Regions from separate parts of the Streptomyces sp. NPDC059832 genome, predicted to be linked through region 2. Evidence: riboswitches for the same ligand, from Rfam matches in the RefSeq annotation. Region 2 holds a riboswitch; each other region holds the start of a gene.
The links. Region 2 has a riboswitch for cobalamin ahead of ACFV8T_RS22435 (FecCD family ABC transporter permease). Riboswitches for the same ligand answer to the same signal wherever they lie in the genome.
Positions count from the first base shown of each region.

Region 1 (10,748 bases), on a different contig from region 2:
GATGGAGGGATTGAGCTCGGACGCGTCGTATCCCGCATTGCTGAACAGCAGGACGGCGGAGAACACACCCGCTCCGGTGACAGCCCATTCGGGCAGCCGCCACGGGTCGGGCCGGTAGGTCGTACGGCTCACCCTGCGTCCCCCCAGACGTAGGCCCGCCATGCACAGCACAGCCCCGACCACCATGGCCGGAAGACCGAGGAAGGTGGGCGTGGTCGCGTCGAGGAGCCCGTACGCCCCCGTACACAGACCGCACATGCCGAGAAGCATGAGTGCCCCGGTGGTACGGCGGGACCGGCGCGTCGCGGTCCCGGCGCGTCCGTAGCCCCGGGAGTCCATTCCGGCGGCCAGGCGCAGCGAGCGTTCGAGGGCGTCCTCCAGGACCGGGACGACGATGCCGCGCAGCGCCTTGGGCCCCTTGCCGCGCCCGGCCCGGAGTCTGCGGGCGCGGGCCACTCGTTGCACACTCTGCACGAGTTGGGGGGCGACGCTGATGGCGACGGTGACGGCGACGCCGAGTTCGTGGAGGGCACCGGGCAGGACCTTCAGGGCCCGTTTGGGGTTGGCGAGGGTATTGGCCGCGCCGATGCAGCAGAGCATGCAGGCCAGGCGCAGCCCGTCGGTGGCGGCCGAGAGGAGGGCTTCCAGGGAGACGGGTCCCCCGAGCCGGATGCCCGCGTACCAGTCGGGGGTGGGGATGTGCGGGAGCGAGAAGAGCAAGTGGTCGTGAGGGGTGATGCCGGTGGCGAAGACGGCCCGGAACAGGACGCGGATCGCGACCACGGTGAGGGCGAGGTAGAGGTAGTACTTGAAACCGCGGGCCCAGGGGGCCTCGGTGCGGCGCGCGGTGACGACGTAACCGAGAACGGCGAGCACGAGGAACAGCAGCAGGGGGTTGTTGGTGCGGCTGACGGCGGTGGCCAGGGCGAGTGCCCAGATCCACCAGGCGACCGGATGAAGCGTTCTGGGCAGGCGGCGGCCGCCCGTGTCCGGTGCTCGTCCGGACGCGGGCGTCGTCGCTGCGGGAGTGGTGTGCGACACCCCGGCTACTCCGTACGGCGTCGGCGTCCGGCGGCCAGGACGGCCGCTCCGCCGACGAGCACGATCAGCGAGCCGCCCACCACCACCGGCAGGCGGGGACCCGCGTCGTGCCCGGCCTCCGGTGTCGGGGCCGCGTCGACAACCCTGGTTCCGGGGCCCGCGGACTCCGTGACGGGTGTGGTGATGCTCGGGGAGGGGCTGGGCGACACGGACGCCGACGCGCTGGGCGACGGGCTTCTCGACGGATTCGCCGAGGCGGAACCGGACTTCGACGGTGAGGGCTTCTTGTCCCCGGACGGCTCGGGTCCGGTGTCGGTGCCCGGTGGCAGCCCGGGAGCCCGGTCGGTCGCTGCGGGCTTCCCGGCGTTGCCGTTCGGCCGGGTGTTGTGGGCGCGCAGTTGGTCGGGAGTGAGCTCGGGCCGGCCCGTGGTGCCACCGATGTCGGTGCCGCCGAAGATCCACAGATCGACGCTGCCGGGCTTCGGCTTGTAGAGCATGGCGCCGAGCCGGCTGTACTCCCAGGTGTTCGCGCCCGGGTCGGCGTGCCAGTACGACCAGTAGGCGGAGGCGGGTGGCGTCAGGACGCAGTCGTCCTGCTCGGGTGTCGGGTACTGCTTGCCGCCCCGGTGTCCGCTGTACCCGATGCGGCAGATGAACGCGGGGCCGTCGTGGCCGGTGCCGGTGGTGCGCCAGCCGCCCTGGTTGAGCAGCTCGTAGCCGGTCGTGGGTGTGGTACCGCAGGAGCGGTAGACCGGGCCGCCCCAGTGGCTGAAGTCGACGGCGAGGACGGCTCCGGATGTGGTGGTGCACCGGCCCATGGGCTGCGGATCCGCCGCCGCTGACGGCGCGTTGGCCGTCAGTACGGCGGTCGACAGCAGGAGCGCTGCCGACGCCTGTACGGTCCTGCGTCGCACGGGGGCAGTCATATCCGCCCCCCGGTGGCTGCCCGGCGGCGGGCCACGACGACCACGCGCCACCCGGCACCGACGAGCACGGCCGCGAGACCGACGAGCGCACCGATCCCCGTGCCGGTCGAGGCCAGCGCTCCCCCGCCGGAGCCGCCCGCGTCGGTGTCGACGATGCCGCCCGCCCCTCCTGTCGTGTCCCCGGGGGTGACGATCTGCGGGGTGGCGGCACCGGGGCTGGGCGTGGGCTGCGGCGTGGTGCCGGTCAGGCTGCGCTCCAGGGTGCCGAACGAGACACCCGTCGCCCCTCCGACCGCCTGGGTGGAGGCGCGCAGGTCGGATCCGCGCTGCCCTTCCTTCGCCACGTTGAACCCGCCGTCGTTGTTCTGCTGGCCCGCGAGGAACTTCCGGGCCTTGGCGATCTCGGTGGCATACCGCTTCCCTTCCAGGGCGAGCCCCTGGACGGCGAGGGCGGCGGAGTTGACGGAGTCGCCGGCCGCGCCCGGGAAGCCGCCGTCGGACAGCTGCTTGCTCGCGATCCAGGTCAGCGCCTTGTCGACGGCCTTGTCGGCCTTTTCACCACCCACAAGGTCCAGCGCCATGGCCGCGATGGCGGTGGAGTCGACATCGGCGTCCCCCGTGGCGGGAATCAGGCTGGGCCAGGCACCACTGCCGTGCTGAAGGCTCGCCAGGTACGCGATCGGCTTCTGGGCGGCTGTCTTCTCGTCGGCTCGCAACTGGGCCATGATCGCCAGCGACTGGGCGAAGACGGAAGGGGCATAGGTGTAGGCCCCCTTGGCGGCACAGCTGCGGTCCGGAGCCTTGCTCGGCCCGGTGCACACCGCCTTGTCGAGAGCGGCGACGAGGTCCTTGCCGCCGAAGGAGCGCGGGTCCCGGCCGACGGCCTCGGCCAGCAGAGCGACCTTGCCGATGGAGCCGCCGAGTGCGTACTTCGTACCTGTCCCGGTCCAGTCCTGGAGGGTCCTGCCGTCGCCGTCCTTGCCGCCGTCGTCGAGGAAGTCGACGATGCCGCGGAGCTTGTCGTTGTCCAGTCCGGTGGCCGCGAGTGCGTAGGCGCCGTCGATGGTGAGGCCGAAGTCGGCGCGGGAGGCACCTGGGCCGGCCGCGTAGTACCGGCCCTGCTTGAGGTTGGCCGCGCTGGTGAGGTAGCCCACGCCCTTCTTCAGGTCGGGGCCTTCGCTGGCCGGGAGGGTCGGGCCGCCGGGCGGTCCGGTCGTCGGCGGGTCCGTCGGGTCCGGCTTCTTCGCCGTGAGCCGGGTGAGGTCGGTGTCCGCCCCGGCCAGGACCGCCGGGCCGGTCGGGTAGAGGGCCGCGACGGTGGCGCCCTCGTCGAAGCCGAACCCGCCGCCGTCCAGCTGTTCGCGCGAGAGCCAGGAGACGGCCGCATCGGCCTGCGCGGTGTCGCCGAGAGCGCGGAGAGACTGCGCGGCGTACCCGGTGGCGTAGACGCTGCCGGACGTGGCCCCGGTGTAGCCGGGGAAGGAGCCGTCCTCGCGCTGCGCCTTCTTGAGATAGGTCCGGGCCTTCGTCACCGCCGTGTCCTGGCCGTGCGCCTCATGCAGCGCGAGGGCCACAAGGCCGGTGGTGGCGGGATCGCCGTCGCAGTTCTCGCCGGGGCGGATCAGGATGCTGGTGACCCCGCCGTCGTCGCACTGCAACTGGGTCAGCCGCTCGACGGTCTCGGCCGGAGGTTCGGTGCCGTCCCGGAGCAGGGCGAGCACGGCAAGTGCCTGTCCGTCCGCGTAGGTTGCGTTCCTGAAATCGCCCTTGCCGGTACAACCGGGGGTGGGACTGCCCGAGTCGGGGCCCGCGGCACAGATGTTGTCCACGAGGTCGGCGATCAGGTCGTGGCCGCCGAAGCGGTGCGGGTCGGCGCCCGTGACCTCGGCGAGAAGGGCCAGGCGTGCCGCGGCCGCCGCGTCGGGGGCCTGGTCCTTGCCCGACGGATAGGTGTAGTCGTCGGTGTGGGAGGCGAGGAAGGCGGTGATCTTGTCGAGAGTCGCGCTGTCGCCGTCCGCCGCGGCCAGCGCGTAGGCCGCCTCGGTGGTCAGGAGGTAGGCGGGGGTGTCGGCGCCGTCGTCAACGACGCGTTCGCCGTCCTTGAGCGTGCCGGCGACCCAGGTCGCCGCCGCCGCCACGTCGATCTCCCCGGCCGGGACCGTGGGCGTGCCCCCGGGGTCAGGAGTCCCGGTGCCGCCACCGGCGCGCACCTCGTCGGGGGTGAACGTCGGCTTGCCGGTGGTGCCGCCGATGTCGGTGCCGCCGAACACCCAGGCGTCGACGTCGCCGTCCTTCGGCTTGCGGTCCATGGCTCCGTACTGGCTGTACGTCCACGTGTGCTGGCCCGGCGAAGCGATCCAGTACGACCAGTAGGCCGTGGCCGGCGGGGTGAGTACGCAGGACTCCTGGTCCGTGGTCGGGTACTGCGTACCGGAGCCGAGGCCGATGCGGCAGATGAACGCCGGGCCGTCGTGCTGAGTGCCCTCGGTGGTGAATCCCGCCTCGTGGAGGAGTTCGTATCCGGTCGTCGGCGTCGTGTCGCAGCCGCGCTCGACCTTGCCTGCGAAGGGGCCGAAGTCGACAGCGACGATCGCGCCCTTGGTGGCTGTGCAGTCGCCGAGCGGGTCGGCCGCGGCCGGGGTGATGGTGATGAGTGTCACGCACATGGCAAGCAACAGGAATGCCACTGGTTTCAGGGACAGGCATGCCCTGCTCCCCGCCTGTCGGTCTCTTCGTTGTGCGGTCCCCACCGCAGCCCCCTCGCCTCTGTCTCCGTGGGGACATGAACGTGGCTGAGGCGGCCTCGGCCACGCGTGGTTCACCGCATGGCAGGGCTGGTCGACCACGCCGTAGTCCACGACGGCGCTTCTCGCTGAAGATCAGGCTCCAGGCATTCCGGCTCGCCCGGTGCTACCGGGCCTACGGTTGCGGGTCAGCGCCGGATTCTGACCGGCTTCCCCTGGAACTCAGTGCGTATGAGCCGGATTGGAGCACGCAGAGTGATACCTCGTCAAGACACCGGCCAGGGACGTGGAAGGGCCGCCTGAGGGGCATCTGGCGGGACGGCAGCGCGTCCGGTAGCGTCCTGCGCTGCCACGTGGGGGAACCCGGTGAGAGTCCGGGGCTGACGCGCAGCGGTGTGGGACGGCTGGGGCCGTTCCGAGCCCGAATGCCCAGGCGGCGACGCACCACAGGAAGCCGGTCCACGCGTTCGGGCGGCGGCCCTGCCTGCTGTTGTCTCCCGCCCGGGAAGGCCGTGGGCCCAGGGCGGCGCGCCCCTCATCCCAGGAGCAGGCCATGTCCCGTCCTTTGATCCCACGTCGTCTTGCGTTCACGGCGACCGCCTCCGTCGGGGCGCTCTGTCTGAGCGTCCTGCCGGCCGCTGCCACTGCCACACCGGTCCAGATCGCCACGTCGAGGACGAACGGTGTCACGTACCTCAAGTCCCTTCAGTCGTCGGATGGTTCCTACGCCGGGGCCGGACTGTCGAACGAGTGGGCGTTCAGCGCGCTCGCCTCCGCCGGCACCGCGGCCGTCGACGTCACACCTGGCGGCGACACCACGAAGAACGCGAGATCCGTGTACCGAACCCTGCTGTCGACGGCCAGCTGGCCGTCCGCGACGCCGGTGGTCACCGACTACGAACGCGCCACCCTCAACTCCTACGCGGCGGGCATCGACCCGGCCCGCGTCTCCGCCTCACGCAATCTCATCGGCGACATCTACAGCTACTGGCAGAAGGCCGAGCCCGGATACTTCGGCCCCTCGGCGAACTTCAACGGGACCGTGTTCGCCGCGCTCGCCCTCGGCGGCGCCCGGACGCAGGCGGGAACGCAGCGGATACCCAAGTCCCTGCGCGACTCCCTGATCACCCGCATCCGCGCCAACCAGCACAACGACGGCGGCTGGAACTACGGCAAGGCCGAAGGTGATCCGGGACAGCTCGGCTCGGCCGGCGATGTCGACATGACCGGCGCCGCGATGGCCGCGCTCTGTGTCTCCGGCGTCCCGAACACCGATGCGGACATCGTCCAGGCCAAGGCGTTCCTCAAGAGCAAGCTGGTGCCGGGCAGTGGTGCGTTCAACGCCATGTTCGGCGTCAACACCGACTCCAACGGCTGGGCCGTCTCGGGGCTCAACGCCTGCGGCATCAACCCGCAGACCGGCGATTTCCTCACCTCCGCGGGCAGGACACCCGTGGACTTCCTCATCGCTCAGCAGTTCAACCCCGGTGGCGGCTTCAAGTACCTGCCTGGTGACACCGAGCCGTCCGCCTACGCATCCATCGACGGACTCCGCGCCGTCGCGGGAGGCGGCTTCACCGCCACTCCCCCGGTCCCCGCCACCAGCGGGGCACCCCAGTGGGTGGCCCGGAGCACCTTCGCCTCCGGCACCGCCACAGAACTGGCCCTGACCGTGGACGACGGCGCGGGCGGCTTGAAGGTGTGCTCCGTCGCCTTCACCCCCACCGGCACCACAACCACCCTCGGCGCGGTTCTGGACTCGGCCACGACCGCGGCCACCCCGTCCGGCTGCGTGAGCGGCGTGACCCCCTCCTCCGGAACAGGCACGATCACCGCTCTCAACGGCAAGTCCAACAGCGGGTCGAACACCTGGAGGGTCAGCGTCGACGGTTCGGCGTTCACCGCAGCCGACCGCGGCAAGGTGATCAACGCGGGTGACACCGTCGCTCTGCGCTGGGGCGCCTGAGCCCAGGGAACGTACGGAATCGTGGGAGCGCTCAGGTCTTGATGTGAGCCACGCGTCGGTCGATGGAATCGGCCCGGTCGGCGTGTGTCGCCGGGATGCCGGGCCGGCCCTGCCACGGGAGCGGGCCGGCCCCCCGGCGGCACTCGATGCCGGGTGCGTCGAGCCGGACCAGGTGTGCGCAGCCGTACGCGGAAGTCGTGGAAGTCGATGCGCACGAGGCTTGCGGGCTTGCCGGGCCGGGGGCTGCCCTTGCGCGGGCCCATGCCGACGACGAGCTCGTCCGGGCGATCGATTGCACCCGGCTGTCCGGCCTGCTCGCCTTCGTCCGTCCCGGAGGCACCCGCTCCATGGCGGGCATCTGGAGCAGACCGCGCTGCGGACGGCGGGACCCGGCAGGGGGAACGGTGGATTCGGCCATGGGTGGGGGGCTTCCAAAGAGGCTTTGGTCAAGGCGCTTCGGCGAATCGAGGTGCACCCATGCCGCCGTCACGAGGAACGGACGGAGAACTCCCGGCCCTCGCCCTACCGCCGCACGACCGGGACCGGCGGCGCCAGGACATGGCGGTGCGGCCGGCGCCGTCATGCCGGCGCCGGCCGCTGAGGAAGGTTTCCGGAAGCTGGTGCCGCATCAGGCAACGTTCGCCTCGTTGCATCGTGCCGGTCGATTCCTGCACCGGGCGACACCGGACGGCGTTTCCACGGTGCAGAAGTCAGTGCACGACCCGTTGGCGAGTCGTCGCTCAGCTTGCCGCTGGACGACGGCCGACGAGTCCGAGCAGCCGCTCCAGGGCGGGAGAGCCCGCGGAGATCTCGACCGCCGGGGCGAACGCAGTCCTTGCCCGGTCGTCGGACGGTGCTCCGGTCGGGATCTGCGCCGCGACCTTGAGTGAGTGGCGGACGAGGTCGGCGCCCGGATCGTAGGCAACGCCGATGGTCTGAGCGACGTCCCAACCGTGGACTACGCAGTCGAGCACATGCATACCGAGCGCGGCCCGGCCGGGAAAGAACCCGAACTCCCCGATCTGGAGCGAATGGTCCAGGACATCCTCGGCGAACGCCGTCGTCATGGCGTCGGCCGAGTCGAGGTACGCCTGGTAGGGATCCCCACCCAGGTTGCCCTGGTCCCAGGCCCGGAGGTCACCGGTGACGCCTGCTGCGGCGGCCGCGAAGCCGAGGTTCTCGCTCACTTGGTGGCGGAGCAGGCCGTGCAGTGTCCAGTCGGCACACGGCGTTGGAAGACGAAGCTGATCCGGGCCAATCTGCGCGATCACCGCTCCCAGAGTGGCGAGAGCACGGCGGTCCAGTTCCCTGATATCCACGGACGCGACGTTAGCCGTGCCCCCGCTTTCGGGGCCACTCGTTTTCGGAAACGCCTCGGCCTGTCCCGACGCCTGTCGGGGGCGAACGTTGCCTGAAGCGCACCAGGCTTTGGCCAAGGGCTGTCCCGTAATCCCTGGTGGATCAGCGTGCGGCGTCGGATGCGGTGCGTCGCAAGGCGGAGGGGCCTTCGAATACTGGATGTATTCGGGCGTTCCGACAACGCGGCGAGGTGCCGTAGCTGTCGTCGCACGCCCGCCAGGGACTACGGGAACGCGAGAACCCGGACCGCCGTGCGTACGCGAGGGAGTCAGCGTCCCGAGGCAGACGTTCCGGGTGCCCTGCGTACGGGATGCTTGCTCAGAATGGAGACCCGGTTGAAGGCGTTGATCGTGATCGCCACCCATATCACCGCGGAGATCTCGTCGTCACCGAAGACCTCACAAGCCGCACCGTAGGCGGCCTCCTGCGCGGCGGCGTTCGCGGGATCGGTGGTCGCCTCCGCCAGAGCGAGCGCCGCGCGTTCCCGCGGGGTGAACACCTCCGTGTCCCGCCAGGCCGCCAGCACCCCGAGGCGCTGCGTGGACTCACCCGCGCGGAGCGCCGCCCTGGTGTGCACGTCGAGGCAGTAGGCGCAGCCGTTGAGCTGCGAGACGCGGAGATTGATCAGCTCCACCAGCACACGGTCGAGGCCCGCGTCGGCGGCGGTCGCACGGACCGCCTCGGAGGTCTGCACCAGGGCGTGGTACGCCTTGGGCGACTGCTTGTCGACGAAGACCCGTCGGTTGCCCGGTGTTGCCGTCACGTCGCTCACTCGGTTCTCCTTCTGGCCATAACGGTCCGCCCGCCCTTGCCGTGCGCTTCGGACGCCGGTGCTCTAGGATCCAACCATGATAGTTGAATATCCAACAAGTACTGCGCCGGGGGTGCCCCACGATGAACGACGCTGAGACCGAGCCGGTCGGGACACGCTGCGCGGCTTCGCCGGACGAAGGGCACAGCGACGGGACGCCGCAGGTCGAGGTGCTGTCCGCGCGCGATGTCCCGTTGGGCGGCCCGCGGGCGATGACGGTGCGGCGCACCCTGCCGCAGCGGAGCCGCACTCTGATCGGCGCCTGGTGCTTCGCCGACCACTACGGCCCCGACAACGTCGCCGAGACGGGCGGCATGGATGTCGCGCCCCACCCCCACACCGGGCTGCAGACCGTGTCCTGGCTCTTCAGCGGGGAGATCGAGCACCGCGACAGCATGGGCAGCCACGCCTTCGTGCGTCCCGGTGAGCTCAACCTCATGACGGGCGGGCACGGCATCAGCCACACGGAGGTCTCGACCCCGGGGACCACGATCCTGCACGGTGCCCAGCTGTGGGTGGCGCTGCCCGAGGAACACCGGCACGCGGAGCGCGACTTCCAGCATTACGTCCCCGAGCCCGTCCGCCTGGACGGGGGCGAGGCCAGGGTCTTCCTCGGAACACTCGCCGGCAACGCATCCCCGGTGCGGACCTTCACCCCCCTGCTGGGCGCCGAACTCCTCCTCGACCCGCACGCGAGAGTCACCCTCGCCGTGAACACCGGCTTCGAGCACGGCGTGCTCGTCGATCAGGGAAGCATCCGCCTGGGTGAATCCCCCGTGCTCCGGGCCGAGTTGGGTTACGTCGGCCCCGGACCCGACACATTGACGCTCACCAATACCTCCGGTGACACGGCACGGCTGCTGTTGCTCGGCGGCACACCGTTCGAGGAGGAGATCGTCATGTGGTGGAACTTCATCGGCCGTAGCCACAAGGACATCGTCGAAGCGCGCGAGGACTGGGAGGGCGCCTCCGAACGCTTTGGCACCGTCCACGGCTACGCCGGTGACCGCCTCCCCGCACCCGTCCTGCCGAACGCCACCATCCAGCCGCGCGGGAACCCGTCGCGCCGTTGAACCACCAGCCTCCGCAACCAGTTGAAGGAATGGGAAACGCCATGACGCAGAATGCCTCCGCGCCCGTCGTGGAGCGAATCGACGAGAAGCACCGGTACGCGATCCAGGTGGACGGTGCGACCGCCGGCTTCACCGTCTACCGAGACCGGGACGGACAGCGGGTCTTCTACCACACGGAGATCGACGACGCCTTCGCCGGACAGGGCCTGGCCTCGACTCTCGTGACAGAGGCCCTGAACGACGTACGCAGGAACGGTATGCGCATTGTTCCCGACTGCCCCTATGTGGCCAAGTACCTCAAGAAGCATGACGAGTTCGCCGACATCACCGACCCCGTGACCCCCGAGATCCTTCAGTGGCTCAGGGGCGAGCGGCCGTAGCCGTTCTCGTTCGGATCACCGTCCGGTCCCGGGCACCGCTCCGGTCGCTCAGCCCGCGCCTGCTTCGGCGGCGGCTTCGGCGAGCAGTTCCGGCAGGGTGCCTTCGCAGTCGGGCAGCCGCTCCGCCAGTACGCGCCACAGGCCGGGCCCGCCCCGGTCTGCGGCCCGCCGGACCAGTTGCGCGCACACGGTCCGCCACGCGTCGCGGCCCGCTGTGTCCCGTGGCTGTTCGTATCCATGGCGCAGGGCCGCGCTCGCGGGCCGGATGGCGGCCACCACCGACTCGTCGTCGAGCACGCCGGACGCGCGGACCCGATGGATCACATGGTCGGACATGAACGCATCGCCTACGTCGGACAGCGCCGACCGGGCGGCGGCGGGGCCGTGCGTCGACCAGTAGAACCGGGTCGAGCCCGGCAGCTCCTGCGCGAGAACGTCGGGAAATCCC
Region 1 is NZ_JBHWIY010000019.1:76,257-87,004, reverse strand. Features, by position in the region: gene ACFV8T_RS28760 (CbiQ family ECF transporter T component) at 1-1,041, opposite strand, end outside; gene ACFV8T_RS28755 (hypothetical protein) at 1,047-1,967, opposite strand; gene ACFV8T_RS28750 (prenyltransferase/squalene oxidase repeat-containing protein) at 1,964-4,633, opposite strand; cobalamin riboswitch at 4,835-4,975, opposite strand; cobalamin riboswitch at 5,068-5,142, shown strand; gene ACFV8T_RS28745 (hypothetical protein) at 5,265-6,677, shown strand; gene ACFV8T_RS28740 (TIGR03086 family metal-binding protein) at 7,418-7,996, opposite strand; gene ACFV8T_RS28735 (carboxymuconolactone decarboxylase family protein) at 8,305-8,808, opposite strand; gene ACFV8T_RS28730 (pirin family protein) at 8,931-9,920, shown strand; gene ACFV8T_RS28725 (GNAT family N-acetyltransferase) at 9,962-10,300, shown strand; gene ACFV8T_RS28720 (hypothetical protein) at 10,349-10,748, opposite strand, start outside.
Region 1: linked by a shared signal. The riboswitch ahead of ACFV8T_RS28750 (prenyltransferase/squalene oxidase repeat-containing protein) and the one ahead of ACFV8T_RS22435 (FecCD family ABC transporter permease) in region 2 are both predicted to bind cobalamin.

Region 2 (8,763 bases):
GTTCTCGACGGTCACCGGATAGTGGCCGGTGCTTTTCCGAGCGCTGTCCTTCTCTCCTTGGCCGGAGGGCATTTCCGCACCGCAGCCGGTGAGGACCAGGGCGGCGGCGATCACGATCGCGGCGGGACGTACGAGGTTGTGCATGGCGGCGGTGACTCCTCAGGAATCGGGTCGAGCGGGGCGAAGACGGTCGAAGAGCAGCTGGACGGCGCCGGTCTCCGGATGCGGGACGCGGTGTGCCCGTACGCCGAAGACCTCGGCCAGCAGGTCGGGGGTGAGCACGTCGTGCGGAGCGCCGGAGGCGACGATCCGTCCGCCGTCGATGACATGGAGCAGATCGCAGTGGAGTGCGGCGAGGTTGAGGTCGTGCAGCGCGGTGAGGACGGTCAGCCCGCTGTCGCGCACCAGCGCCAGCACTTCCAGCTGCTGTGCGATGTCGAGATGGTTGGTCGGCTCGTCGAGCACCAGCAGCCGGGGCTGCTGAGCCAGCGCGCGGGCGATCAGCACCCGCTGCTTCTCGCCGCCGGAAAGAGTGAGGAAGCCGCGGTCGGCGAGGTGGCCGGCGCCCACTCCCGCCAGCGCGGCCCCGCACGCCTGCCGGTCCTCGTCGGTGGTCCGTCCCATCGACGACTGGTGCGGCAGCCGCCCCATCTCCACGACCTCGGCAACCGTGAAATCGAATTCGGTGGCCGCCTCCTGGGGAAGTGCGGCCAGCCGGCGCGCGCTCTCGCGCGCGCTCATGGCGTACAGATCCTCGCCGCCGAGCCGCACCGTGCCGCCCGAGGGACGCAGAGCCCGGTAGACACAACGCAACAGGGTGGATTTGCCACTGCCGTTGGGCCCGACCAGACCGACGAGCTGCCCCTCCCCCGCTCCCAGTGTGGCCTCCTCCACCAGCCGCGCGCCGGCGATCTCGACCGTCAGAGCATCGATGTCGATCCGCATCAGGCGCCTCCGAACGTGTAGGAGCGACGGCGCATCAGGAGTACGAAGCACGGCACGCCGATGGCCGCGGTCAGCACGCCCACCGGCAGTTCGGCGGGCGCGAGCACCACGCGGGAGAGGATGTCCACCCAGATCAGCAGGACAGCACCCACCAGTGGTGCGACGGCCAGCAGCCGGCGGTGGTCCGCGCCGACGAGCATCCGTACGGCGTGCGGCACCATCAGTCCGACGAAGCCGATGGCACCGCTCACCGCGACCACCGCCCCCGTGACGGCCGCGGAGACCAGGAACAGTTCCTTGCGCAGCCGCCCCGCGTCCACCCCCAGCGCGGCAGCGGTCTCGTCGCCCATGGCCAGGGCGTTCAGCCGACGTGCCGACCAGGCGAGGTGGGCGAGACCGCCGAGCACGGCCCCCGCGGCAATCGGTACGGAGGCCCAGTCGGCTCCGCCGAGGCTGCCGAGCATCCACATCATCGCGGAGCGTGCGGCTTCACCGCGCTCGGCCGCGAACACCATGAAGGTGGTGACGGCCGAGAAGCCGTAGTACATCGCGGTGCCCGTCAGGACGAGCCGCAGCGGGGTCAGACCACGAGCGGTGCGTGCGATGGCGTACACCAGCATCATGGCGAGGAGCGCGGAAAGGAACGACGCCGTGGACAGCGCCCAGATGCCCAGCGTGCCGAAGGCGCCGAAGATGAGCACGGCATTGGCACCGACCGCCGCGCCAGAGGAGATGCCGAGGACGAACGGGTCGGCAAGGGCGTTGCGGACCATGGCCTGCACGGCGACGCCGATGGCCGAGAGACCGGCCCCGACGACCGCGGCCAGCACGGCTCGCGGAAGGCGCAGTTCCCAGACGATGGTGTACGCGGGCACCTGGTCCGGGGCTATTCGGCCGCCCGTCAGCCCGGCCCGCAGACAACGCAGCACTTCGCTCCAGGAGAGCCCCGACGCCCCGATGCCCGCCCCGCAGACGAGGGAGACCAGGAGCACGGCACACAGGAGGGGAAGGAGCAGCGCCGGCGACACGCGCCGGGGCGGCGCGGGCCCGGCCCCGGCACGGGCCGTGCGTGAGGGCACGGCGGGCTTACGGACGAGGGGTGTGGCCACGGGCGGATCGCTTTCGCCTCGGGCCGTGCACCTACGTGATCAAAGGAGCAGCCCGGACGCGGAGCGCCCTGCGCAGCACCACTCGCAGTCCACGGCGAATCGACAGGAGCCTTCACCACCGCGGGTAATCGGGCTTACGGGGCCATGTCTCGGGCTCCGCCTACCGTTGCGGGTCAGCGCCGGATTTCGACCGGACTTCCCCCGCGGGGCACTTGCAGCTTAGCGTGCATGGGTTGACGCACCGTCAGGGGGATGGTCGGTGTGCACCGGTTTGCGCACGTGCGGCCAGGTCATGGCTGGTCGACGAGGGGTGGTCCGCGGCTTCTGCTCGTGTGGCTCGCCCCGGCCCTCACCACTCTCCTTCGCGGAAGAACCGGCGGGTTCCCCACCCCGAGGGGAACGCGACGGCATACCGGTCAGCGCGAGGAGATCTCGGCGAGCCAGGACCGACAGCGGCTGCCGAAGGGCTCCGCGTGCGCGGTGAGCGCAGCCCTCAACCGGTCGGCCGACGCCGTGGCCCGGACGACGACGTCGGGCGGGTAGGAGTATCGGACCTGGTGGTCGGCAAACTCGTCCTCGTCGTCGACGAACACGCTTCCCCCGTCACGTACGCGGCAGACGTCGAGGTCCAGGTCGATCATGGTGACCTCCCCGGGGTGCAGCCACCGGGCCGGGGTGGTGACGTCGCAGTAGACCTCCAGCCGCGCGGGAGCCGCTTGGAACAGCGCCGTCCACCAGGCATCACGGGGAAAGAGCATGACCCTGGCCTCCCGCGTGGCATAGACGGGTCCCTCGGCGCCCTTGCTGTAGACGGTGCCGACCGGCGCCCCGAGCCAGACCCCGTGCTCGTCCTCGCCCAGCCGGACCATGGAGTGGTGCCAGTGCAGGCTGCCATCGTACTTACGGACGGAAACCAGCACCTCATCAGCATCCATGAACGCATCCATGGCCGGGACACTACAGCGATGGCCCGGCAACCGACCGGTGACCGGCAACCGCTCCGGGGCCTCGGGTCGAGAGCCCCGCCCCGGAGCGGCGTACGGAAAGGGCGGCCCGGTCAGGCGTTCTGGGCGCCGTTCCAGACGTCGTACGCGGCATTGCCGTACGCGGACGCGGCCGCCGCCGATCCGTAGCTGCCGGAGTAGGCGCCGGTCTGCATCGCGGAGCCGTCGGGCTGATAGTTCTCGATCCAGGCACCGCCGCTGGCACCGCCGGACAGGCCGTTGCAGTTGTTCATCAGGCGCTGCCCGCCGGGACCGGCGTAACCCTGCCCCTCGCACCACACGGCATAGTCCTTGTCGGCCGGCAGGCCGATGATGTGCGCGTAGTTGCTGGACCAGTTGAAGCCGAGCCCGGTGGAGCCGACGACGTCCTGCACGCGTCGGCCGTCCGGGGTGTCCAGGACGAGGAAGGCGTTGTCGTTCTCCTGGCCGCCTCCCGTGACCCAGCCCGCGCTGCGCCAGCCCCACCAGCCATGGGGCGCGTTGCCCTTGTTGTAGTTGGGCGCAAAGCGGTAGTTGGTGCCGCCCTCACCGAAGCCGCAGTGCCGTGCGGTGGCCACCACCGAGCGGTTGTTACTCGTGACAACGTTGCCAGAGCAGATGTAGTCGCCCTTGCCCGGGATCGTGAAGTACAGGCGCCCCACCGTGCCCCACACGCTGGCACGGGTCTGAACTCCTGAGCCCGCCAGGGCTCTTGTCGCGGGTATGTGGACCGGCTCGCTGTCGGCCTCGGCGACCACGCCCGCGGAGGGCCGCGCCGCGGAGACGGCGTCGGGCGCGGGCATCGGCACGGCCGCGCGGATCCGCGCCGGGGTCCAGTAGGCGTCGAGTCGGGCGGGCGACTCGGTGTTGACCACCTCGGCGGTCCCGGTACCGGAACCGGTCGGCCGCTCCTGCGCGACGGCCGTGCCGGGCGTCAGCACCGCGCACAGACTCGCTGCCGCGGCGAAGGTGGTGAGAGTGGTGCGGGTGAATCGACGTAAGCGCATGGGAACCCCTCTGGTGCGGGAGACGAAACTGACCCGCCCACTGTCCCAGCCCCGGGCCGACAAGGGATCAGCATTCGTTCAACACCTGGCACGGTGGCGGAAATTGTCGTGTCCTTCCGCACCGCCGTCGCCGATGGGCCCAGGCGCGGGAGAGAGGGAGGTCGGGTCCTGGCGAGGCCGCGCATCGTCCGAACGGACGACACCGGTGTCGTCCCGACGCCCGCGCATCACCGGCCGGTCCAGCGACGGCGGAGTCCGCCCGGCGCGTCGAGCATGGAGGGTGCGGGCCCCGCACCGTTCCGGGCCCGCCCCCACGGATTGCGAGGAACCATGCCTTCGACACGACGCGCCACCTTCCTGATCGTCCCGCTCGTGAGCCTGGCGGCACTCGCGACCGCATGCGGCACGCCGTCCGACAGCGACACCGACACCCGGCGGAAACCCTCGGTCATCGGGGCCGGCCCCCTCTCCCCCACCGGCGCGGCCGAGCGGTCGGACGCCGACCGGGATCTGCTCGAAGCCGCACGTTCCGGTGACGCCGACGCGGTGCGCGACGCGATCGAGCGGGGCGCCGGCCTGGAGACCCGCGACAAGGACCGCCGCACCCCGCTCCTGCTGGCGGCAACCGGCGATCACGTCCGGGCCGCCGGAGTCCTCGTCGACGCCGGCGCCGATCCGGACGCCCTGGACCGGCAGCACGACACACCGTGGCTGGTGACGGGCGTGACCGGCAGCGCCGCCATGGCCCGGACCCTGGCGGCGGCCGACCCCGACTACACCGTCGTCAACAGGTACGGGGGCACCTCCCTCATCCCGGCCGGCGAACACGGCCACGTCGCCTATGTCCGGGAGGTCACCACCAACCCGGACATCGACATCGACGTCGACCACGTCAACGACCTCGGCTGGACCGCCCTGTTGGAGGCCGTCATCCTCGGCGACGGTGGGGAGGACCATCAGGAGACCGTGAAGCTCCTCCTTGCCGCGGGCGCCGATCCCACCATCGAGGACAGGACCGGCACCACCGCGCTCCAGCACGCCCGGCAGCGCGGATTCGACGAGATCGCCCGGCTGCTGGGCGGGTGATCCGGCGGGCCGGCGCCCGGCCGATCGCTACGGCAGGGTGCTGTCGACGCTCACGGGCAGGTGATCGGATGCCCGGGTGCTGAGGACGCGGGCGCGGTGCGCGTCGATGCCGGGCGAGGCGAGGACGTAGTCGATACCCACCTGCGGGTCCAGTGCGTCATAGGTGTGACCGGCGCCCTCACCGGCCGCGAGCCAGGTGATGGGCGGGCCCGCGTGCAGAATCGTGGTCGGCGTCATTCCGGGGACGACGTCGAGGGCACGGCCGAAGCCGACCAGCATGGGCCGGGAGCCGGTGATGCGCTCGACGGCCTCGACGTCGGCCGCTTCGATGCGCGCCGCGGTGGCGGGGGCTGCGGACATGCTCGTGATGCTGACGGACGGTTACTTCGTCAGCGAGGGCTGGGGGACGTCCGAGCAGCGCGGCATTCTCACCGCCTCGCCGGAGGCGATCTCCCGACTGGCCTTCGCCGAAGGGTCGATGAAGCCGAAGGTGGACGCCGCCGTGCGGGTCGCCAGGGCCGGCGGACGGGCACTCATCGGTCCGCTGGAACGACTCGGCGACCTGCTCGACCGGAACATCGGCACAAAGATCCGCCCGGATGTCCCGGACGGGATCGTCTATGTCTGAGCACTCGCGGGGGCGGCCCGCCGCCATGCGCGCCGCCCCGGCCGGTGCCTGAAGGGACTCCGATCCGGCGGACAGGCCCGGGGGCCGGCGGATCGGCGCGCCGGCCGGGCCGTACCGCTCAGCCCTGGTGCTTGCGTCGCGCGGCGGCCGCGTTGCGACCTGTCACCAGGTGTTCGTCGGCCAGCTTCTCGACCCGCGCGACATCACGCTCCGCAATCGCCTTGTACAGGCCTTCGTGCTCCTGCGCGACGCCCTCCAGGTCGTCGTGCTGCCCCAGCAGCCAGCGCATCCTGCTGCGAAGAGCGCTCTGGAGCTCGTTCAGGAGTTCGTTGTCGGCCAGTTCGGTGACCGTCTCGTGGAAGTCGGCGGCGGCCCGGTGGGCCCGTACGGCATCTCCCTTCTCCGCCGCCTTCAGCTCGGCGTCGAGATCCGAGCGGAGCTTCTCAAGTCCCGCGCGGGTGCGCCGTTGGGCGGCGAGCCGGAAGGTCAGCGTCTCCAGGGCCGCGCGGACCTCGTCGAGGTCCTCGACGTCCGCCGGTGTGAACTCCCGCACGACGGCCCAGGTCCGCGGCCTGGGTGTCACCAGCCCCTCGGTGACCAGCGCCTTCAGGGCCTCTCGGACGGGCAGCCTGCTCACCCCGAGCTCCGCGGCGAGTTCGCGCTCGACGAGCTTGCTGCCCGGCTCACGCACACCGTCGATGATCTCGTCACGCAGTTGGCGCGTGACCCGCTCCGACTCCGGCTCGAAGTCTCCAGACCCTGTCATGTCCTCAATTCTCTCATCACTCGACGTCCATATTCGGTATGCCGTCCGCGGCACGGGATTCTCAGGCCGGTGCGTAGCCGCGCGCGCGGACCAGGTCGTGGGCGAGCCGGGAGAAGGCGCGCGCGGCGGCGCTCTCGTAGGCGCTCTCCCGGTGCAGCAAGGTGGCGACACGGGCGGGCAGCGGAGGGTCGAGGGGAATCGGCGTGAGGTGAAGGTGGTCGTCCGCGACCGCGTCGGGCAGCACGGTGGCCAGCGGGCCGGTACGCCGGACGATTTCGGTGAGGGCCTGGATGGTGTTGGCCTCCACGGTGATCGGCGGACTGACACGATGCCGGGCGAAGTAGCCGTCGATATGGCTCCGGGTGGCGAAGTCGCTGCTGAGCAAGGCGAGTTGCTGGTCGGCCAGGTCACTCACCGGCAGCGGTCCATCGCCCCGGTCCTCGGCACGGTCCGTGGCGACGACGAGGCTGAGGGTCTCGGTGAACAGGGCGGTCGCGGTGATGCCGGGCAGATGGGATCCCGCGAAGGCGATCCCGAGGTCGAGATCGTCGGACAGAAGGCTCGCTTCGATGCGGTCCTGGGTCATTTCCCGCAGGTCCAGCGTGATGCCGGGGTGGCGCGTGTGCAGCGCCTCGACGAGCGGGCCGACGAGATACGCGGTGAAGGTCGGCGTCACCGCCAGCCGCAGATGCCCCCGGGAGAGGTCGGCGACATCGAGGACGGCGCGGTCGGCGGCCGCCAGTTCCCGCAGTGCCCGCTGCGCGTAGTGCACATAGGCCTCGCCCGCGTCGGTGGGGCGGACGCCGCGACCGCTTCGGTCGAGCAGCTGGACACCGACGGCTCGCTCCAGTTGCTTGATCTGCTGGGACAGTGTCGGCTGCGAGATGCGCAGCTCTTCGGCGGCGCGCGTGAAATTACCGTGCTCGGCCACCGCGATCAGATAGCGGAGGTGACGTAGTTCCGGACCCATACGCGCAGCATAGCTCACACTATTGATGCGATCTATAAGAATCATGGATAACAAGACTTGGACACTATATATGGAGGTCATGCATGGTGAATCTCGTCAGCCCGTCGGGCCGGCATTCACCGAAAGGAGTGACCGATGCATGACCTCACGGGCGGCCTCGCGCGTTTCCGTCGCGACGTCTTTCCCGCCAAGGCGGGGCTCTTCGCCCACCTGGCCACGACCCACCGGCCCAAGACGCTGTTCGTCGGCTGCTCCGACGCCCGCGTGGTCCCCGAACTGATCACGCAGAGCGACCCGGGCGAGCTGTTCGTCATCCGTACCGCGGGCAATCTCGTCCCCGCGTACGCATCCGGCCCGGACGGCATCGCGGCAAGCGTCGAGTACGCCGTCGCCGTACTGCACGTGACCGACATCGTCATCTGCGGCCACTCCTCCTGCGGCGCGATGACCGCCCTGGCGGAGGAGCACGACCTCAGCGCCGCGCCGGTCGTCGCCGGCTGGCTGCGGCACGCCGACGCCGCGCGGGCCCGCGCCGCCGCCGAGCCGGCCGCGTCCGGACCGGCCAAGGTCGCCGCGCTGGTGCGGGCGAACGTGGCCGCACAGCTGCAGAACCTGACCACCCACCCCTCCGTGGCCCGTGCCCTGGCCGCCCGGACGCTCACGCTGCACGGCTGGGTGTTCGACATAGCCACCGGCACCGTCGAAACCATCGACGCCGCCCCGGCCGCGGCCTGAGCACCCACTCCCCTTCACCACGACGACCGCCCGGCCGCACAACAAGGCCGGCGCCCCGAAAGGAATCCCCGTCATGACGCACGCCCAGTTCGACCCCACCGCCCGCCAGGCCCTCGCCATCGCCGCCGTCGAGGCCAAGACCCGCAAGGACCTCAGCTGGCAGCAGATCGCCGACGCCGCCGGGCTGTCGGTCGCCTTCGTCACCGCCGCCGTCCTCGGCCAGCACGCCCTGCCGCAGAACTCCGCCGAGGCGGTGGCCGAGCTCCTCGGCCTCGACGACGACGCGGCGATGCTGCTGCAGACCATCCCGACCCGCGGATCGATCCCCGGCGGCATTCCCACCGACCCGACCATCTACCGCTTCTACGAGATGCTCCAGGTCTACGGCACCACCCTCAAGGCCCTGGTGCACGAGCAGTTCGGCGACGGCATCATCAGCGCCATCAATTTCAAGCTCGATGTGAAGAAGGTCGCCGACCCCGAAGGCGGCGAGCGCGCCGTCATCACTCTCGACGGCAAGTACCTCCCCACCAA
Region 2 is NZ_JBHWIY010000012.1:102,795-111,557, forward strand. Features, by position in the region: gene ACFV8T_RS22425 (ABC transporter substrate-binding protein) at 1-144, opposite strand, end outside; gene ACFV8T_RS22430 (ABC transporter ATP-binding protein) at 160-945, opposite strand; gene ACFV8T_RS22435 (FecCD family ABC transporter permease) at 945-2,054, opposite strand; cobalamin riboswitch at 2,156-2,301, opposite strand; gene ACFV8T_RS22440 (DUF402 domain-containing protein) at 2,471-2,989, opposite strand; gene ACFV8T_RS22445 (peptidase) at 3,112-4,044, opposite strand; gene ACFV8T_RS22450 (ankyrin repeat domain-containing protein) at 4,375-5,130, shown strand; gene ACFV8T_RS22455 (hypothetical protein) at 5,158-5,490, opposite strand; gene ACFV8T_RS22460 (hypothetical protein) at 5,489-5,758, shown strand; gene ACFV8T_RS22465 (GntR family transcriptional regulator) at 5,877-6,524, opposite strand; gene cynR (transcriptional regulator CynR) at 6,586-7,494, opposite strand; gene ACFV8T_RS22475 (carbonic anhydrase) at 7,630-8,229, shown strand; gene cynS (cyanase) at 8,303-8,763, shown strand, end outside.

Region 3 (10,748 bases), on a different contig from region 2:
GTGCCCCACACGGCGCCGACCCGGCAACCGTCCAGGAACGCCTCTCCGCCGCGTACGTCCGCCACGCCGTGGTGGATCTCGTACCCCTCGACCGGCGCGCCGAGCGCCTCGCCGACGGGCCGGGCCAGGGTCTTCTCGCGGTCGAAGCGGACGCGTACGGGGAGGAGGCCGAGGCCCTCGACCAGCCCGGCCCGGGACTCGACCTCGTCCTCGATGCGCTCGCCGAGGAGCTGGAAGCCGCCGCAGATGCCGAGGACCGGCCGGCCCTCGGCCGCGCGCCGCGCCAGTGCGTCGGCGAGGCCGCGCTCGCGCAGCCAGGCCAGCGCCTTCACGGTGCCGCGGGTGCCCGGCACGACGACGAGGTCGGCGTCGGACAGCTCCTCGGCGCGGTCCACGAATCTGACGACGACGCCGGGCTCGGCGGCCAGCGCGTCCACATCGGTGAAGTTCGACATCAGGGGCACCGCGCACACCGCGACGCGCAGCACGTCCTCGCCGTGCGGCGGCGCGACGACCGATTCGCGCACGGCTCCGCGCAACGAGACCCGCAGACCGTCCTCCTCGTCGATGCCGAGGCCGTGGGCGAAGGGCAGCACCCCGTACGTCGGCCGCCCGGTGATGTCCCGCAGCATCTCCAGGCCCGGCTCCAGCAGCGACACGTCGCCGCGGAACTTGTTGACGAGATAGCCGGCGATCAGCGACTGGTCCTCCGCGGCGAGCAGCGCCGTCGTACCGAAGAAGGAGGCGAAGACGCCGCCGCGGTCGATGTCGCCGACGACCACCACCGGGAAGCGCGCCGCCCGTGCGATGCCCATGTTCACGATGTCCGTGCGCCGCAGATTGATCTCGGCCGGGCTGCCCGCCCCCTCGCAGATCACCGCGTCGTACGTGCCCCGGAGCTGCTCCAGGCAGTCCACGACCGTGGAGAGGAGCGCTTCCTGCCTGCCCCCGTGGTAGCCGCGCGCGCTCATCTCGCCGACCGGCTTCCCCATCAGGACGACCTGGCTGGAGCGGTCGCTGCCGGGCTTGAGCAGGACCGGGTTCATCAGCGCGGTCGGCTCGACGCGGGCGGCCTGGGCCTGCATGGCCTGGGCGCGCCCGATCTCGGCACCCTCGCGGGTGACGAAAGAGTTCAGCGACATGTTCTGCGCCTTGAAGGGTGCCACCTTCACGCCCCGGCGCACGAGCCAGCGGCAGATGCCTGCCGTCACGACGCTCTTGCCCGCGTCGGAAGTGGTTCCGGCGACCAGCAGTCCGCCGCTCATGTGCTTCTCCGTCCTGCGATGCGAGGCGCTGCCGTCCGGCGCCCCGCGATCCGTCGTGCGGCGAGGGCCGCGCCGATCCGTCCCGCCACGCACACGCCGAGGGCCAGCGCGCCCACCCGGCGCGACAGCCGTACCGCGCGCTCGATGTCCTCGGTCTCCACGGCCCGGCCCGTCTCCCCGTTGAGCACGGGGCGGTGCTCGATCCGGCCGCCGTACGCGAGGGTTCCGCCGAGGCGCACGCCGAGCGCACCCGCGAACGAGGCTTCCACCGGGCCCGCGTTGGGGCTCGGGTGCTTGGCGGCATCGGCCCGCCAGGCGCGGACCGCTCCGCCCGGCCGCCCGCCGGCGGCCACGGCGAGCAGGGCCGTGAGCCGGGCGCCGGGCCAGCCCGCGAGGTCGTCGAGGCGGGCCGAGGCCCAGCCGTAGCGCCGGTGGCGGGGCGACTTGTGACCGACCATCGCGTCGAGGGTGTTGGCGGCCCGGAAGCCGGCCAGCCCGGGGACCCCGGCCAGCGCGCCCCACACCAGGGCGCCGACCACGGCGTCCGAGGTGTTCTCCGCCACGGACTCCACCACGGCGCGGGCGATCTGCGGCCCGTCCAGGGACTGCGGGTCGCGCCCGCACAGATGCGGCAGCCGCTCGCGGGCCAGGTCGAGGTCACCGGCCGCCAGGGCGTCGCCGATGGCCCGCGCCTCGCGCCCCAGGGACGTACCGCCGACGACGGACCAGGTGGCGGCCGCGGTCAGCGCCACGGAGGCGGCGGGGCTGCGGCGTACGGCGCGGGCGATCAGCGCGGCACCACCTGCGGCGCCTCCGGCGCAGACGAGGGTGTGCAGCGCGCCCCACCCGCGGTGGTCGCGCCACAGACGGCGTTCGACGCCCGCCGCGGCCCGCCCGAAGGCGGCGACCGGGTGTCCCCTGCGGGGGTCACCGAGCAGCAGATCGCCGATCAGACCGGCCGTGGCGCCGTACGCGAAGATGCGGTCGGCTCGCACGGCTCAACCGGCCGTCGCGCCTCGGAGGACCTTCGTACAGGCGGCTCTCGTCGAGAGCGCCGGAACAGCGGACGCAGGGCGGCCAGGCATGGCGATATGTCCTCACTCAGGGTCCGCGCCCTGGTTCGACGTGACCGGCGACGAGAGTCTCCTGGCTCCCGGATCCGCGGTTCCCCCGGCCTTCCAGCCCGCTCGCGCGTGCCGTGACTTCCGGTGTGGGGGACCGCTCCCCGGTGACAGTGGCGGGACCGCGCCGGATTCGCACCGGCTTCCTCTGCTGTCGCCGTAATTGGCTCCGGCAGTCCACCACGCTCTGCGAACGCCCGTCAACCTGCCGTTGACCTGCGACGGCGCAGTGTGCTGAGACCCACATCGGGCCGGACACCCGTGGTGTCCGGCCCGATGGGAGAGCGTGCGCGGGAGCGGCTCAGGCGACGATCAGATAGATGCCGTACGCGACGGCCGCCGCGCACAGCGTGAAGCAGACGTACGCGCCGGCGCGGGCCAGCAGCAGCGAGCCGCCGGAGCCGCCCTGCGCCGCCGGTTCCGGCTGCTTGGAGAGGCCGACGATGCCCAGGGTGAAGAGGCCCACCAGCGCGACGGTGACAACGAGGGAGACGCCGAATACGGAGCCGAGGGCTGCCCAGTCGATGTTCATGCTGAATCCTTAGACGGCCGGGTCAGACGGTGGCGGGTCGCGCCGGGTCCTGGGTGGTTCCGGCCGGGGCCGGAATGGTGGTCATGAGGTTCTGGGCCGTCGCCTGGGCCGCGGTGGGCGGCGGGCTGACGGCGGCGATGGCCGTGGTGACGACACCCGCGGGCTCGATGCCGACGTCCGCCGGCGCGACGTCGTCGTGGCCGACCGGCTTGCGGCGCGACACCAGCCAGATCGCGCCGGAACCCGCGACCAGCAGCACCGCGACGACCACGACGCCCCAGGTGCCCTGCTTGGTGAGGAGCTCCGCGCCCGCGCCGACCAGACCCGCGGCCGGCAGGGTCAGACCCCAGGCGACGAACATCCGGGTGGCGGTGGACCAGCGGACCACACCGCCCTGGCGGCCGAGGCCCGCGCCCATCACGGCGCCGGAGCAGGACTGGGTGGTGGAGAGGGAGAAACCGAGGTGCGAGGAGGCCAGGATGACGGTGGCCGCGCTGGTCTGGGCGGCGAAGCCCTGCGGCGGCCTGAGGTCGGTGAGGCCGCTGCCCATGGTGCGGATGATGCGCCAGCCGCCCAGGTAGGTGCCGAGCGCGATGGCCGTACCGGCGCAGACGATGACCCAGACCGGCGGGTTGGCGCCCGGGTGCAGGACACCGCCGGTGACCAGGGCCAGGGTGATGATGCCCATGGTCTTCTGCGCGTCGTTGGTGCCGTGGGCGAGGGAGACCAGTCCGGCCGAGGCGATCTGGCCCGCGCGGTACCCCTTGGCGGTGGCCTTCTCCTGGGCGTCGTTGCGGACCTTCCCGCCGATCCGGTACGTCAGCCTGGTGGCCAGCAGCGCGGCCAGACCGGCGACGATCGGGGCGGCGAGGGCGGGCAGCAGCACCTTGGTGACGACGGTGCCGCCGTTGACGGACGACCAGCCCGCCGACATCACGGCCGCGCCGATCAGACCGCCGAACAGGGCGTGCGAGGAGCTGGACGGCAGTCCGACCAGCCAGGTCAGCAGATTCCACAGAATGGCGCCGACGAGTGCCGCGAAGATGACTTCTGTTCGCAGCCCGTCCTCGTTGATGATCCCGCCGGAGATCGTCTTGGCGACCTCCACCGACAGGAACGCGCCGACGAGATTGAGAACGGCGGACATGGCCACCGCTGTCTTCGGTCTGAGTGCACCGGTCGAGATGGTTGTCGCCATCGCGTTCGCGGTGTCGTGGAAACCGTTCGTGAAATCGAACACTAGAGCTGTCACGATCACAATCGCGAGTAGCAGCGTGATGTGTTCCATTTACCCAGGCAATCGTTCGACGTCATTGGCATGTGGACCGTAGGCAACCTGGGTGAACGGAAGGTGAACTAGGCGGGGCGTCGGGGTGTTCCAAACCGGAGCGGAAGCATTCCGCTTGTGTCCGGGCGAGGCGTGGCCCGGCTTTCCGGCGGGGCGCGGCTGTGGCCGATCGCATACCCGTTCGCCTCCGGGGCTGACAGGATCGGCGTATGAGCGAGCAGCAGCGGGACGCGATCAGGCGCGCCTGGGACGGTGTCGTCACCACCGCCCGGCGGACGGCGGCCGAGGGCCTCGTCGTCGGGACCTCGGGAAACGTGTCGGCACGGGTCGGCGACACCATCCTGGTCACGCCGAGCGGAGTGCCGTACGACCGGCTGGGTCCCGAGGACGCCGTCGGCGTCGATCCGGAAGGCAACCGCGTACTCGGCGAACTGGCCCCGACCAGCGAACTGCCGCTCCACCTCGCCGTCTACCGGAACACCGACGCGGCCGCCGTCGTGCACACCCACGCGGTGCACGCCACGGCCGTCTCCACACTGGTCCCCGAGGTCCCGTCGATCCACTACGCCGCCGCCGTGCTGGGCGGCCCCGTCCGCGTCGCGGCCTACGCGCGCTACGGCACCGCGGAACTGGCCGAGAACATGCTCGCCGCCCTGCACGGCCGTACCGGCTGCCTGCTCCAGAACCACGGAACCGTCACCTACGGAACCACCCTGGACGAGGCGTACGACCGGACCGCCCAGCTGGAATGGCTCTGCCGGCTCTGGCTCACCGCGAGCTCCGTCCCCGGACACACCCCGAACCTGCTCTCGCCGGAGCAGCTGCGCGATGTGCAGGAGGCGCTCAAGGGGTACGGACAGCCGGGCTGACCCGGCCGGCCCGATCCGCCGGACAGCCCCGTCCGCTGGCAGGGTCCCGCGCTGCCCACGACACTGGAGCAGTGCGCCCGGCAACAGTTACGGCAGCAGCCGTCACCACGATCCTCGGCGTCGGTGCGGCAGCGGTCGCGGCCGGCCGGTTCGCCAGCGACGCCGCCCTCAGGGCGCCGTCCGGACGACCGCTCCCCGCCGACCGCAGACTCACCGTGCACGCCACGGCGGCCGGGCAGGTCACCCTGACCCGCTCCTTCACCGCCCTGCGGCCCGGCATGTACGGACTGGTGAGCAAGGACGTCCATGCCGTGGTCGGCCCGGTGATCGAGCACGCCCACCACGCCCCCGACACCGTCGTCCGCAGACTGGAACGCGTCGACCGCGGCAGCCTGGAGACCGGCGCCAAGGTCCGCGTCACCCCGCAGCTGCACAGCGGCGACCCGTTCTCGGCGCTCGGCCTCCATCACCGGGAGGTCGAGATCCCCGGCGAACTCGGCGCCCTGCCCGCCTGGTTCCTGCCCGGCCCCCGCGACACCTGGGTCATCACGGTGCACGGCCTCGGCACCACCAGGGAACACCCCATGAACGTCATGAGGTTCCTGCACGACCTGCGCCTGCCCGTGCTCGACCTGGCCTACCGCGGCGACACCGGAGCCCCGCGTTCCCCCGACGGCCTCGCTCATCTCGGCGAATCCGAATGGCGCGACCTGGACGCCGCGATCCGCTTCGCCGTGCGGTACGGAGCCGAGAAGGTCGTCCTGCACGGCTGGTCCACCGGTGCCTCGATGGCGCTGCACGCGGCCGTCAACTCCGCGCTGCGCGACCGGATCTGCGGTCTCGTCCTCGACTCCCCGGTGCTGGACTGGGTCGCCACGCTGCGCGCCCTGGCCGTCGCGCGGGGCGTCCCGGCCGCCCTGCTGCCGCTCGCCGTCCGCGCCGCCGAGGGGCAGACCGGACTGCACGGCGCCCGGCTGCTGGACGGCTCCCTCGCACCGGCCCTGCAGGCCCCGACCCTGATCTTCCACGGCCCCGACGACAGGCTCGCCCCCTGGCAGCCGTCCCGCGATCTCGCCGCCCGCCGCCCGGACCTGATCGCCCTGCACGCCGTGCCACAGGCTCCGCATGCGGCGATGTGGAATGCCGACCCGGCCCACTACGAAGAGACCCTGCGCCGCTTCCTGACGCCCCTGATGTGACCTGATGAGGGGGATCGGCCATTTGGTCCCGGGCCCCGTCCACCGGCCCCTCCACCGGGAATTCGGGTTCCGTTTGGGCTTTCGGGCCGTCAGGAGCAAGACTGCTCCCCGTGACGTCCCGTAACCCGCGCGACTCCAGGCTGCGACTTGTCCGCCCGCGACCCCTTGCCACCGCTCGCAAGGCCGTGACCACCCGGCGCACCAGGCCGGCCCCCCGCCCTCCGGAGGGCACCCCGCCCCGGTCGGAACTGGCCCGGCAGGCCAGGACGGCCCTCGCCGATGCCGTACGGATCGCCCACTGGGCAGCCGACGGCGCGATCCCCGGCGCACCACCGCTCGCCGCCCAGGCGCTCCAACGGGCCGCGACAGCTCTGGAGTTGTCCCCGGCCCAGGTGCGCTCCGGCTGGGACCGGGCCAGGCTCGCCGGCCTCGTCGAACTGCACGGCGACACCGCGCGCCCCGGGTGGCGGCTGCGCGCCTGGGACCGCGACGACTCCGCCGTGCTCCGCGGCTGGGTGGCGCTCTTCGACGCCTGGTCGCTCGTCCACCCGGCGCCCGTGGACATCGAGTCCACCGCGGTCGCCGAGGCCGTCGAGGCCGTGCCGCAGGTCCTCTCCCTCCTCCAGCTCTCGGCGGGCCCGGTCACCGTGCCCGCCCTGCTGGACCTGCTCGGCCAGCGCGTCGCGGAACTCCGCGAGGAGCGTTGCGAAGTGCCCTACGGGCCCCAGTCGCTGCCGGTCCCGGCCGAGTCCGCTCCCGCCGGGCACCCGGCCGCCCTGGTGGCGCTGCTGCTGGACTGGGCCCTGGAGGGGCTGGCCGCCGTCGGCGCGCTCACTCTCGGCGCCGGACACGCCACCCTCACCCCGCTCGGCAACTGGGCGGTCTGGGTCAAGCTGGAACAGATCTGCGTCGCGGCCCAGAGCCCGGCCGGGAACATCGAGCAGTCCGCCGCCGACATGCTGCTCGGCTGCGCCCGGCTCACCCCCGGCCCGGCCCGCGACGAATACCGGGCCTGGCTGGCCGCCCGCCCGGTCGGCAGCGCCGTCGCCGAACTCCTCGCCGTCGCCCGCGGGGAGGACGCGCTCCTGCGGGGGCTCGCCTTCGAGGCGCTCCGAGTCGTCGGCGCCCCCGCCGAGCCCGAGGTGCGCTCCGTCGTCGCCGACCCCTCGCTGCGCCCCTACGCGCTGCTCTGGCTGGCCGAGTACGACGGAGCCGACCCCGAGGACGCCCAGGACGTCCTCAGCCGGGAGGAGGCCACCTGGCTCTGGGTCGACACCGCGGCGGCCGTCGCGGACCACGGCGAGACCGGGCTGCTGGTCCGCCATCTCGACTCGGCCGTCCAGGGCACGGTGCCGGCCCTGCTGGACGAGGTACGGGCCGTAGGCCACCCGCGCACCGTGCAGGTGCTGGTGGCCCTGGCCGCCGCGCACCCGGACCCGGCGCTGGCCAAGGCGGTGCGCCGGGCCGCGTTCCAGGTGCACACCGGCGGCGCCTGACACCCCGCGCCGGACGGGCCGCCCCGGCCCGTCCGGCCGTCAGTCCGCCGACCCCGGCGCGTACGTACCGAAGCTCCACACATTGCCCTCGGCGTCCCGTGCCATGTAGTCACGCGAGCCGTAGTCCTGATCGGTGGGCGGCATCAGGATCTCCACCCCGTGCTCCACGGCTCTGGCGTGGTGCGCGTCGACCTCGTCGACCACGACGTAGACGCCGGCGGGACCCGCGCCCTGCATCGCTTTGGCGAAGACGCCCTCGCGGCCCTTGGAGCCCAGCATCACCCTGCCGTTGCCGCAGGACAGCTCGGCATGGAGCACCTGGCCGCCCTCGCCCTCGTACACCGCTTCCTCGGTGAAGCCGAGGCCCTCCGTCAGTGTCCTGATCGCGGCCTTCGCGTCGTCGTACAGAATCGTCGGATAGATCGTCGGAACACCGGCCTGTGCGCCTGCCATGACGCTCACCTCGTCTCGTACTCCCGTGACCCGCTTCTGTGATCTGTGTCTCAGTCTTCCATCGGCCACTGACAACGGCCCGGCGCGGTCCCGGGGCCCGGGGCTCAGCGGAAGGTGTTGCAGTCGGCCATGTCGCCGCTGCGGAAGCCGGTGGTGAACCACTGCCGGCGCTGCGCGGCCGAACCGTGCGTCCAGGACTCCGGCGTGACCCGGCCCTGGAACTTCTCCTGGATCCGGTCGTCGCCGACCGCGGCCGCCGCGTCGAGTCCGTCCCGGATGTCCGCCTGCGTCAGTGAGGTGATCAGTGGCCGCCCGGTCGATTCGTCGGGTGTGGTCGTCGCGTGATGCGCCCAGACCCCGGCGTAGCAGTCCGCCTGCAGCTCCACCCGGACCGCGTTGCTGTTCGCACCGGTCCGGCCGTCCTGGGACCGGTCCAGCGTCCCCATCAGGTCCTGCACATGGTGTCCGTACTCATGGGCGACGACATAGGCCTCGGCGAACGGGCCGCCGCTGGAGCCGAACTTGGTCCGCAGTTCGTCGAAGAACCCCAGATCCAGGTAGACCTGCCGGTCACCCGGGCAGTAGAACGGCCCGACCGCCGAGGTCGCGGAGCCGCACGCGGTGCCGATCCGGTCACTGAACAGGACCGTGCGCGAAGGCGTGTACGCGCCCCGACGCCGCCGGAACTCCTGCCTCCAGAAGTCCTGCACGCTGTTGACCACCGCCACGGTCCGGCAGTCGTCCCTGGTGTTCGCGTCCCGTCCGGTCCGGCAGGACTGCTCCACCTGTGCCGCCGTCGACGCGGTCGCCGTCGTGTCCGGTCCGCCGGACGAGAGGCCGAGCTGGTCGGGGCCGACACCGAAGAGCAGCCCCAGGATCAGTGCGATGATGCCGACGATGCCGCCGCCCACGGTGGCCCTGCCGCCCGGGATCCGGTTGCCGCGCACATCCTGGACCTCGGACGTGTCCAGGTCGGCGTCGTCGTCGAACTGCATGGGGCACCACCCTCCGCTCCGGCCGCGGTGGTCTCGCCACCTCCGCCGAGTATCGGGTAGTTCACACCGTGATGCCCTTTTTGGTCGCGCGGTGGAGTGGGGCGGCGACACCGGGCGACGGCCGGGCACCTTCCATAGGTGCACCGGGCACGTGCCATGGATGCATGCGGAAAAGCAGTTGCACACCGCCAGTAGAATGGCCCGTATGGCAATTCTCCTTGTGCATTAGCGGCGTCGAGACACCTCCGCCCTCGTCCCGTCAGCCGTCCAACCGCCCTGGAGTTTTACCGTGATCACCGCTTCCGGCATCGAGCTGCGCGCCGGCGCCCGCATCCTCATCGAGTCCGCCTCCTTCCGCATCGCCAAGGGCGACCGCATCGGCCTCGTCGGCCGCAACGGAGCGGGCAAGACCACGCTCACCAAGTGCCTCGCGGGCGATGGCAATCCCGTCGGCGGCACCATCACCCGCTCCGGCGAGGTGGGCTACCTCCCGCAGGACCCCCGCACCGGCGACCTCGACGTGCTGGCTCGCGACCGCATCCTCTCCGCCCGCGGCCTCGACGAGACCCTGCGCAAGATGCGGGAGAACGAGGAGCGGATGGCGACCGGCAAGGGCGCCACCCGCGAGAAGGCGATGAAGAAGTACGAGCGCCTGGAGACGGAGTTCCTCACCAAGGGCGGATACGCCGCCGAGGCCGAGGCCGCCACCATCGCCGCCGCGCTCAGCCTGCCCGACCGGGTGCTCGGCCAGCCGCTCCACACGCTCTCCGGCGGTCAGCGCCGCCGTGTCGAGCTGGCCCGGATCCTCTTCTCGGACGCCGACATCCTGCTGCTCGACGAGCCGACCAACCACCTCGACGCCGACTCGATCGTCTGGCTGCGCGACTACCTCAAGACCTACCGCGGTGGCTTCATCGTGATCTCCCACGATGAAGAGCTCGTCGAGACGGTTGTCAACAAGGTCTTCTACCTCGACGCCAACCGCTCGCAGATCGACATCTACAACATGGGCTGGAAGCTCTACCAGCAGCAGCGCGAGGCCGACGAGAAGCGCCGCAAGCGCGAGCGGCAGAACGCCGAGAAGAAGGCCGCCGCCCTCAACTCGCAGGCCGACAAGATGCGCGCGAAGGCCACCAAGACCGTCGCCGCGCAGAACATGGCCAAGCGCGCCGATCGGCTGCTCTCCGGTCTGGAGGCCGTCCGGGTCTCCGACAAGGTCGCCAAGCTCCGCTTCCCCGAGCCCGCTCCGTGCGGCAAGACCCCCCTGATGGCGGAGGGCCTGTCCAAGTCGTACGGCTCCCTCGAAATCTTCACCGATGTGGATCTCGCCATCGACAAGGGCTCCCGGGTCGTCATCCTCGGCCTCAACGGCGCGGGCAAGACCACGCTGCTGCGGCTGCTCGGCGGCGCCGAGAAGCCCGACACCGGCGAGGTGATCGAGGGCCACGGCCTCAAGCTCGGCTACTACGCCCAGGAGCACGAGACCCTCGACCCGGACCGCTCCGTCCTGGAGAACATGCGCTCCGCGGC
Region 3 is NZ_JBHWIY010000015.1:117,854-128,601, forward strand. Features, by position in the region: gene ACFV8T_RS25875 (cobyric acid synthase) at 1-1,265, opposite strand, end outside; gene ACFV8T_RS25880 (cobalamin biosynthesis protein) at 1,262-2,260, opposite strand; cobalamin riboswitch at 2,405-2,536, opposite strand; gene ACFV8T_RS25885 (hypothetical protein) at 2,688-2,918, opposite strand; gene ACFV8T_RS25890 (anion permease) at 2,941-4,206, opposite strand; gene ACFV8T_RS25895 (class II aldolase/adducin family protein) at 4,416-5,075, shown strand; gene ACFV8T_RS25900 (alpha/beta hydrolase) at 5,147-6,274, shown strand; gene ACFV8T_RS25905 (hypothetical protein) at 6,460-7,770, shown strand; gene ACFV8T_RS25910 (VOC family protein) at 7,810-8,223, opposite strand; gene ACFV8T_RS25915 (neutral zinc metallopeptidase) at 8,328-9,218, opposite strand; gene ACFV8T_RS25920 (ABC-F family ATP-binding cassette domain-containing protein) at 9,508-10,748, shown strand, end outside.
Region 3: linked by a shared signal. The riboswitch ahead of ACFV8T_RS25880 (cobalamin biosynthesis protein) and the one ahead of ACFV8T_RS22435 (FecCD family ABC transporter permease) in region 2 are both predicted to bind cobalamin.